Regions from separate parts of the Roseixanthobacter liquoris genome, predicted to be linked through region 1. Evidence: riboswitches for the same ligand, from Rfam matches in the RefSeq annotation. Region 1 holds a riboswitch; each other region holds the start of a gene.
What was found. A riboswitch is a leader RNA that binds a small molecule or an ion and turns the genes downstream of it on or off. The one in region 1 is predicted to bind cobalamin.

Region 1 (3,252 bases):
TTCGACGCGACGCCGGAAATGCTGGCGGTGGGAACGGTGTATCTGCGCATCGTCGGGCCGTTCTTCGGCTTCTTCGGGCTCGGCATGACCCTTTATTTCGCGTCCCAGGGCGCGGGCCGGCTCGGCTGGCCGCTCCTCGCCAGCCTGCTGCGGATGATCATCGCGACCGTCGGCGGCGCGCTGGTGCTTGCGGCCACCGGCTCCCTGCTCTGGCTGTTCGCGGTCTATGCCTTCGGGCTGTTAGCCTATGGTGCCGTGGTCGGCGTCTCCGTCGCCTCGGGTTCCTGGTTTCGCTGAAGGCATTATTTTCACGGTTTCACCCTGATCGCGCCCCACCGGGCCGGTTCATCGGAGCACATGATGCGCATTCTCGTGGTTGGTGCCGGCGCGACCGGCGGCTATTTCGGCGGTCGCCTCGCGCAGGCGGGACGGGACGTGACCTTCCTGGTCCGCCCGAGCCGCGCGGCGCGCCTGCGCGAGCGCGGGCTTGAGATCGTCAGCCCTCACGGCGGTGCGACGCTTCACCCCGCCATCGTGACTGCCGATGAGATCGCCCGGCCCTATGACCTCGTCCTGCTCTCGGTGAAGGCGTTCGCCCTCGATGCGGCGCTGGCCGACGTCGCTCCGGCCATCGGACCCGATACCATGATCCTGCCGGTGCTCAACGGCATGAGGCACCTGGATGTGCTCGCCGCGCGCTTCGGGGCGGAACGGCTGCTCGGCGGCGTCTGCAAGATCATGGGCCGGATCGATGAGGAGGGGCGCATCGTGCAGATGAGCCCGCTGCACGAACTGACCTATGGCGAAACCGACGGCACGCGCTCGCCGCGCATCACCGCCCTGGACGCAGTGATGCAGGGCGCCGGCTTCGACGCCCGCCTCTCGGACACCATCCTGCTCGACATGTGGGAGAAATGGGTCTTCCTCGCGAGCCTCGGCGCCACCACCTGCCTGATGCGCGGCAGCATCGGGGACGTGGCCGCCGCGGGCGGCAAGGCCGTCGCGCTCGCCATCGTCGGCGAATGCGCCGCCATCGCGCAGGCGGCGGGATACGGCCCGCGTCCCGCCTTCCTCGCCTGGACACAGGCGCAGCTGACGGCGGACGGCTCGCCCATGACCTCCTCCCTGTATCGCGACCTGAGCCAGGGCTATCCGGTGGAAGCCGACCAGATCATCGGCGACCTCGCCGCGCGCGCCCGGGCGTTCGCGCTTCCGGTGCCGCTGCTGGAGGCGGTTGGCGTTGCGCTGAAGCTGTACGAGAACCGGCGCGCGCCGGGCTGAGGCGCACAGCCCGGCCCATGCCGCTTGACGGTCCGAGCGCCCTGCGTCTACGGTTACGGCGACGGTTCCCCTTGGGGATCAAAAGGGAACGCGGTGAGTCGGCGCCTGGAAACAAGCGCTGGTCGAAGCCGCGGCTGCCCCCGCAACTGTAAGCGGCGAGTCCATCGTCATCAGCCACTGGGCCTTTGGCCTGGGAAGGCGACGATACGGACGCTGACCCGCGAGCCAGGAGACCTGCCGTCAGCCGTGGTCACGCGCGAGCACATTGGGCGGGGTGTCCTGATGGTGGTTGTTCCCTGCGGCGCTTGCGTCGCGCGGAGGCCTCGTTCGCGGTGACGGACCACTCGTCCCGCTGAGGCATTTATGCTTTCCGTTCCTGTTTTCCTTCCACGCGGCGCCGCGCGCGCCGCCGGCCGATCCGTCGTCGCAGCGCTGCTGCTTTCATCGGCCTCCGAATGGGCCTGCGCCCAATCGATGCCCGGCGGCGGCGCCCCGCAATCCATCGACCTGCCCGAGGTGGTGGTGAGCGCCACCGGCCTGCCGACGCCGGCGGACCAGGTGGCCTCCTCCGTCAGCGTGGTCACCGCCGAGGATATCGACCGCCAGCAATTGCGCACGGTTCCCCAAGTGCTCCAGTCGCTTCCGGGGCTGAATGTGGTGCAGACCGGCGGCCCCGGCGGGCAGACCTCGGTGTTTATCCGCGGCACCAATTCCAACCATGTGAAGGTGCTGGTGGACGGCATCGACGCGGGCAATCCCTCGACCCCCAACGGCGCCTTCGATTTCGGCCAATTGCTCGCCACCGACCTTGCCCGCATCGAGGTGCTGCGCGGCCCCCAGAGCGGCCTCTACGGCTCGGACGCCATCGGCGGCGTGATCTCGATCACCACCAAGAAGGGCGAGGGGCCGGCGAAGGTGTTCGGCTATGTGGAAGGCGGCGCGCTCGGCACCTTCAACCAGGCTGCGGCCCTCAGCGGCTCGACGGAAAAGGTCGGCTATTCCTTCAACGTCACCCATTTTTCCTCGACGGAAATCCCGGTGACGCCGCCCGGCATCGTGCCGCCCGGTTATCCGATCAACCCGAACGCCTATGACAACTGGACCTATTCGACCCGCCTCGATTTCCAGATGAGCGATGCGTTCGCAGTCAATTTTATCGCCCGCTACATCGACAGCCGGCTCGCCTACACGCCGGATGTCTATCCCCCGCCGCTGTACGAGGGCCTTCCCGCGGCCGAGCGCTCCACGAGCCTTGCCAGCATGTTCTTCACCAAGGGGGAAGGGGTGTGGACCGCCCTCGACGGCGCGCTGAACACCACCTTCGGCGTCAGCGCCATGACCACCTCAAACCCCACCACCGGGCCGAATGCCGATGTGAACGGCCAATATGAGGGCGACCGGCAGACCTATTATCTGCGCTCGAACCTCGCCTTCGCCCCCGGACAGAACCTTCTGGTGGGCGTGGAGCGGCGCAACGAGGCGATGACCTCGTCGACCCAATACACCGACCTTTCCGCCAGCACCGGCGACACCGGCGCCTATGCGGAACTCCAGGGGAAGCTGGGGGATCGGTTCTTCGGCGCCGCCAACATCCGCTTCGACAGCGACGATACGTTCGGCGACCATTCCACCTACCGCCTCGCGCCGGGCATTCTCATTCCCGAGACGGGGACCAAGCTGAAAGCCAGCTACGGCACCGGCTTCAAGGCGCCCTCGCTGTATCAGCTCTACGCTCCCGTCTACGGCAATGCGGGGCTGAAGCCGGAGGAAAGCACGGGCTATGACGCCGGCTTCGAGCAGGAGGCGTTCGGCGGGCGGGTGACCTTCGGCGCCACCTATTTCCACAACGACATCACCAACCTCATCAGTTACGACCCGGTCTCGTACCAGAACGTCAACATCTCCAGCGCGACGACGCAGGGCGCGGAAACCTTCGTCGCCTTCGCGGTCACCGACCGGCTGAAGCTGAGG
Region 2 (3,252 bases), 1.3 Mb from region 1:
GAACACCAGTGCGATATCGCGTTCGAGGACGTGCTGGCCGACATCCACAAGCGCGACGCCCGCGATTCGCACCGCGCCGCCGCCCCGCTCACGATGGCGCAGGACGCGGTGCTGCTGGACACCACCCATCTCGGGGTGGAGGAGGCGCTGGCCGCCGCTTTGGAGATCATCGCCGGCCGGCCGGCGCCAGCCGGTGAACAGACCGGCGCCTGAGGCGAAACCACATCCCGCCGAACCGGTCCCCCTCCCCCCTTGCGGGGGAGGGCTGGGGAGGGGGGTGTCGGGAGGGGGGGCCGGCGCCGCCCGCCTCACGCCCGCAAGGACAGCGGGGAGATACCCCCCACCCTGCCCTCCCCCTCAAGGGGGGAGGGAGACAGCGGCACCGCTCCATGCGATTCCCCGTTCCGTGGGATGCCATGACGCGGCAGCGATCGCGTTCGCGGAGGCGCTGGCCGCTTTGGAGATCATCGCCGGCCGGCGGGCGCCCCCCCGGTGGACAGACGGGCGCCTGAGGCGAATCGACGTCCCGCCGAACCGGTCCCCCTCCCCCCTTGCGGGGGAGGGATGGGGAGGGGGGTGTCGGGGGAGGGTCCGCCGCCGCCGGTACCACACCTCCCCCGCCCGGCCAGCGGGGAGATACCCCCCACCCTGCCCTCCCCCTCAAGGGGGGAGGGAGACAGCGGCACCGCTCCATGCGATTCCCCACTCTGCGGAAATGCCGTGACGCGGCAGCGATCGCGTTCGCGGAGGCGCTGGCCGCCGCTTTGGAGATCATCGCCGGCCGGCCGGCGCCAGCCGGTGAACAGACCGGCGCCTGAGGCGAAACCACATCCCGCCGAACCGGTCCCCCTCCCCCCTTGAGGGGGAGGGCTGGGGAGGGGGGTGTCGGGGGAGAGGTCCGGCGCCGCCGGTACCACACCTCCCGGACAGCGGGGAGATACCCCCCACCCTGCCCTCCCCCTCAAGGCGGGAGGGAGCGGCACCGCTCGATGTGGCTCCCCATTCTGCGGGAATGCCATGACGCGGCAGCGATCGCGTTCGCGGAGGCGCTGGCCGCCGCTTTGGAGATCATCGCCGGCCGGCGGACGCCAGCCGGTGGACAGACGGGCCCCTGAGGCGAATCGACGTCCCGCCGAACCGGTCCCCCTCCCCCCTTGCGGGGGAGGGCTGGGGAGGGGGGTGCCGGGGGAGGGGTCCGGCGCCGCCGGTACCACACCTCCCCCGCAAGGACAGCGGGGAGATACCCCCCACCCTGCCCTCCCCCTCAAGGCGGGAGGGAGCAGCGGCACCGCTCGATGTGGCTCCCCATTCTGCGGGAATGCCGTGACGCGGCAGCGATCGCCTTCGAGACGGCGCTGGCCGCCGCTTTGGAGATCATCGCCGGCCGGCGGGCGCCCCCCGGTGGACAGACGGGCGCCTGAGGCGAATCGACGTCCCGCCGAACCGGTCCCCCTCCCCCCTTGCGGGGGAGGGCTGGGGAGGGGGGTGTCGGGGGATGTCGGAGGAGAGGTCCGGCGCCGCCGGCACCACACCTTCCCCGCAAAGGCCAGCGGGGAGATACCCCCCACCCTGCCCTTCCCCTCAAGGGGGGAGGAGGAAAGCGGCGGCGACCGGGGCGCGGCGTGTCGATCGACCCCGGCCGGCTGAGGCGCGGCCCCCCGCTTCATTGACTTCGCGCCGGAGCGGCTCTTAAGTGTCGGCGTCGATGGTCCCGGTTCGGGCGGCTTGCCGCTTCCGCCGGGTGAAAAGGGAATGCGGTCGCGTCCGGGTTTTCCGGGCGATAGCCGCAGCTGCCCCCGCAACTGTAGGCGGTGAGTTCCGGCCGAAAAGCCACTGGGAGACGGGCCTTGCGCCGCTTCCGGGAAGGCGGCCGCGAACGGCGATCCGCGAGCCAGGAGACCTGCCACCGACAGGAACGCGCGCCGGGCGGGGTGCCCTGGCATGGCGATTCTTCTGTGGCACGCGGTTGCGGGCCGCGCGCACCCATGGAAAGCGGCGTGGAGCGACCTGCCAACGACGATGCGCCTTTCGCGGCGAGCGACACGACGGTGCAAGGCGACACGACGGCGCGAAGCGGCCGCCCCGCCGAGGCGCCGGCGCGCGAAACCCTGCGCGTCGCCAGCATTCCCGCCGTGACCCTGTTCGTCTGCACCACCTGCCGCCTCGCCGGCGCCGACCCGCAGGCCGACCCGGCCGGCGCGGCGCTCGCGCGGGACGCGATCCTTGCCGCGGCCAATGGTGGGGCAACCGGCGCCGCCGGCGCGATCGCGGTGAAGGAGGTGCGCTGCCTCTCCAATTGCAAGCGCGCGCTCTCCGCCGCCTTGGTGCGCACCGGCGGATGGTCCTACGTGTTCGGCGATCTTTCCCCCGACAGCGCCGCCGACCTTTTGACCGGTGCCGCGCTCTTCGCCACCTCCACCGACGGCATCCTGCCCTGGCGCGGACGCCCCGACAGCCTCAAGCGCGGCATGATCGCCCGCATCCCTCCCATGAGCTTTTCCGAGGACCAGCGATGACCTCTCTCGCCCGCATCCCCTGCACCATCGTCACCGGCTTCCTCGGCGCGGGGAAGACCACCCTGATCCGCCACATCCTGGAGAATGCCCAGGGCAAGCGCCTCGCCGTGATCGTCAACGAGTTCGGCGACGTGGGCATCGACGGGGAGATTCTGAAGGGCTGCGGCATCGAGAGCTGCCCGGAGGATAATATCGTCGAGCTGGCCAACGGCTGCCTGTGCTGCACCGTGGCGGACGATTTCGTGCCGGCGCTGGACCTCATCTTGTCCCGCACGCCGCGCGTGGACCACATCCTGATCGAGACCTCCGGCCTTGCCCTGCCCAAGCCCCTGGTGCAGGCGTTCCAATGGCCAGCGATCAAGAGCCGCGTCACGGTGGACGGCGTGGTGGCGGTGGTGGACGGCCCGGCGCTCGCCGCCGGCCGGGTCGCCGACGACATGGCCGCCCTCGCCGCCCAGCGCGCCGCCGACGACACGCTCGACCATGACGACCCGGTGGAAGAAGTGTTCGAGGACCAGATCGCCTGCGCCGATCTGATCATCCTCTCCAAGGCGGACCTGCTGGACGCGGCCGGCGCCGCGACCGCCGATGCCCGCATCGCGCAGGCCCTGCCGCGCGCCGTGAAAGTGGTGCGCGCCGCCGGTGGCAAGGTGGATGCAGCCATCCTGCTCGGCCTCGGCATCGGCACGGAGGACGAGATCGACGCCCGCCGCACCCACCACGACGACGAGCTGGA
Region 3 (3,252 bases), 2.2 Mb from region 1:
CGGGCATGAGACTCTGCTTCAGGCCCTGGTAGGCGCTGGCCTTGGCGGTGGTGAGGACCCTGCCCTGCACCACAACCTGCGCGCCGACTTCGCTCTGCGGCTTCAGCAGCACCGGGTTCATGTTCACGCTCAAGGCCACCCGCGCGGCCCGGGCCTGAAGCGCCTGCGCGCGGCCGATCTCGCCGCCGTCGGCGGTCACGGCGGCATTGTTCGACATGTTCTGCGGCTTGAACGGTCGCACGCTCAGGCCGCGATTGGCGAAGGCGCGGGCAAGGCCGGCCACCAGCAGGCTCTTGCCCACGTCCGAGCCGGTGCCCTGGAACATCAGCGCTCGGGCGGCCATCAGAATTCGATGCCGGCCTGCGCCTTCACGCCGGCGGAGAAATGATGCTTCACCAAGCCCATCTCGGTCACGAGGTCGGCGGCTTCCAGAAGCTCCGGCTTGGCGTTGCGGCCGGTGACGACGACATGCAGGTCGCCCCGGCGGGCTTTCAGCGTCGCCACCACGTCGGCAAGGTCGAGATAGCCGTAGCGCAGGGCGATGTTCAGTTCGTCCAGCACGATCAGGGAGAGGGTTTCGTCGGCGAGCAGTTCGCGGGCCTTGTCGAACGCGCGGGCGGCGGCGGCGGTGTCGCGGGCGAGGTCCTGCGTCTCCCAGGTGAAGCCCTCGCCCATTGTGTGCCAGCGCACGCGATCGCCGAAGGCGGCGAAGGCGTCCTTCTCGCCGGTGTGCCAGGCGCCCTTGATGAATTGCACGACGCCCACTTTGCGGCCATAGCCGAGCATGCGCAGCGCCAGCCCGAAGGCCGCCGTGCTCTTGCCCTTGCCCGGCCCGGTGTGGACGATCAGCAAGCCCTTCTCCACGGTCTTCCCGGCCACCTCGGCGTCCTGCACCGCCTTGCGCTTGGCCATTTTTTCCCGATGGCGGGCGGCCTCGGCCGCGTCGGGGCCGGTTTCGGTTTCATCGCTCATCGAGGCGTGTCCTTCACGATCATCGGCAGCCCGGCCACCATGAAGATCACTTCATGGGCCAGGGCGGCCATGCGCTGGTTGAGCCGGCCGGCGGCGTCGCGAAACCGGCGGGCGAGGGCATTGTCCGGCACGATGCCGAGCCCCACTTCGTTGGCCACCATCACGCTGAGCCCGGCGCGGGCGGTGATCGCCGCGACGAGGCGATCTTCCTCCGCTGCGAGATCGTGTTCGGCCAGCATATGGTTGGTGAGCCACAAGGTGAGGCAATCCAGCAGCAGCGGCGTGTCGGGCGGCAGGACCCGGACGAGATCGGCGGCATCGAACGGCGCGTCGTGGGAGATCCAGCGCGCATCGCGCCGCGCCTGGTGCAGGCGGATGCGCTCGCTCATTTCGGCGTCGAAGGCCTGGGCCGTCGCCACATAAGCGAAGGGCGGCGCGGCCGCTTCCACCCGCTGCTCGGCATAGCGGCTCTTGCCCGAACGCGCGCCGCCGAGCACCAGCACGATCCGCCCCCGCGCATCGGCGATGATCGCGCTCAAGCCGAAACCTCGAAGCGCTCAGAGCAACGGAAACGCGGCGCCCTGGCCGCCGTGGGCCGACCGAACATCAAACCCTCTCCCTGGCCCTCCCACCGAGAGCCGGCACGTGGCGCCCGATGAACGGGCTTGGCGTCTTCGGCAGGTCTCCTGGCTCGCGGATCCGTGCGCCCCCGCCCTTCCCGAGGCTGGCCTCAGTGGTTCGCGGGTTTGCTCTCCGCCGACAGTTGCGGGGGCAGCCGCGGCATAAGGAGAAAACCTCCCGCACCGCGTTCCCTTTTGATCCCGAAGGAACCGACGACGCGCCGACTATAAGGCCACCGCCCGGCGTCGCAACCGCCCGCCCCTCGATCTCAGCTTCTGGCTTTCGCAACCAGCGTCGAGGTGGATTGGCCGGGCGTGAGATCGGCGAGCACCAGCTTTCCGCCATTGGCGATGACGATATCGGCGCCGACCACATCCTCGGGCTTGTAGTCCGCCCCCTTCACCAGCACGTCCGGCAGCAGGGCCGTGATGATTTCCAGCGGCGTGTCCTCCTCGAACAGGACCACCAGATCCACGCAGCGCATGGCGCCGATCACCCGCGCGCGCGCCGCCTCATCCTGGAGCGGACGGGTCGGCCCCTTCAGGCGGCGCACCGAGGCGTCGGTGTTGAGCCCCACCACCAGCCGGTCGCCCTGGGCTGCCGCCGCTTCCAGCATGCCCACATGGCCGGGATGCAGCAGATCGAAACAGCCGTTGGTGAAGACGATGCGCGCCCCGCTCGCCCGCCAGCGGTCGATGATGGCGCGCGCCTTGTCCCGCGCCACCAGGGCGCCCGCCGGCTCCAGCTGCGGCACCGAGCGATGCAGGGCGGCGGTGAGTTCCGCGCGCGTCACCACCGCCGTGCCCAGCTTGGCGACCGCGATGGCGGCGGCGGCATTGGCGACCGGAACGCTCGCTTCCAGGGCGAGGCCGCAGGCCAGCGACAAGGCGAGCGCGGCCAGCGCCGTATCGCCGGCGCCGGACACATCGAACACCTCGCGCGCCTCGGCCGGCACATGGAGCACGGTGCCGTTGCGGCGCCAGAGCGTCATGCCCTTTTCCGCCCGCGTCACCAGCACATCACCGCCGAACTGGGCGCTCGCCGCCTGTGCCGCATGCTCGGCGTCGGAATCGGTCTCGTCCGGCAGGCCGGTGGCCTCGCTCAATTCGCGCCGGTTGGGCGTCACCAAAGTCGCGCCGCGATAGGCCTCGAAGGTGCGGCGCTTGGGATCGACGATCACCGGCACACCGAGCGTCCGCGCCTCGGCCAGCACGGCGGCGACGACACGGTCGCCGAGCACGCCCTTGGCATAATCGGAGAGCACCACCACCCGGCAGCCGGCCATGGCGCGGCTTGCGGCGGCGATCAAGGCGTCCTCCACGGCGGCGGACGGCGGGGAAGACATCTCGGCATCGATGCGGACGATCTGCTGGCGCCCGCTCATCACCCGCGTCTTGGTGACGGTGGGGCGGGTGGCATCGACGACCAGGCCGGAGAGATCAATCAGCGCATAGGGGCCGAGCGCGGCGCGCAGCTGGTCGGCCTCCCCATCGGCCCCGACGAGCCCGACAAGGCGGATCGGCGCGCCCATGGCGGCGGCATTGGCGGCGACATTCGCCGCCCCGCCCGGCACGATGCGTTCCGCGCCATGCAGGAGGACGGGCACCGGCGCCTCGGGCGAGATGCGCGAAACCGAGCCGAGGATGTAGCGATCCACCA

Region 2: linked by a shared signal. The riboswitch ahead of V5F84_RS19550 (DUF1636 family protein) and the one ahead of V5F84_RS03610 (TonB-dependent receptor plug domain-containing protein) in region 1 are both predicted to bind cobalamin.
Region 3: linked by a shared signal. The riboswitch ahead of cobU (bifunctional adenosylcobinamide kinase/adenosylcobinamide-phosphate guanylyltransferase) and the one ahead of V5F84_RS03610 (TonB-dependent receptor plug domain-containing protein) in region 1 are both predicted to bind cobalamin.

Annotation. Positions count from the first base shown of each region.
Region 1 covers NZ_CM195537.1:806,316-809,567, reverse strand. Annotated here, with positions in the region: gene V5F84_RS03620 (MATE family efflux transporter) at 1-297, shown strand, start outside; gene panE (2-dehydropantoate 2-reductase) at 361-1,281, shown strand; cobalamin riboswitch at 1,328-1,537, shown strand; gene V5F84_RS03610 (TonB-dependent receptor plug domain-containing protein) at 1,645-3,252, shown strand, end outside.
Region 2 covers NZ_CM195537.1:4,330,081-4,333,332, forward strand. Annotated here, with positions in the region: gene cmk ((d)CMP kinase) at 1-213, shown strand, start outside; gene V5F84_RS19545 (hypothetical protein) at 1,296-1,421, shown strand; cobalamin riboswitch at 1,690-1,922, shown strand; gene V5F84_RS19550 (DUF1636 family protein) at 1,998-2,516, shown strand; gene cobW (cobalamin biosynthesis protein CobW) at 2,513-3,252, shown strand, end outside.
Region 3 covers NZ_CM195537.1:3,009,281-3,012,532, forward strand. Annotated here, with positions in the region: gene V5F84_RS13470 (cobyric acid synthase) at 1-343, opposite strand, end outside; gene cobO (cob(I)yrinic acid a,c-diamide adenosyltransferase) at 343-972, opposite strand; gene cobU (bifunctional adenosylcobinamide kinase/adenosylcobinamide-phosphate guanylyltransferase) at 969-1,511, opposite strand; cobalamin riboswitch at 1,632-1,822, opposite strand; gene rfaE1 (D-glycero-beta-D-manno-heptose-7-phosphate kinase) at 1,862-3,252, opposite strand, start outside.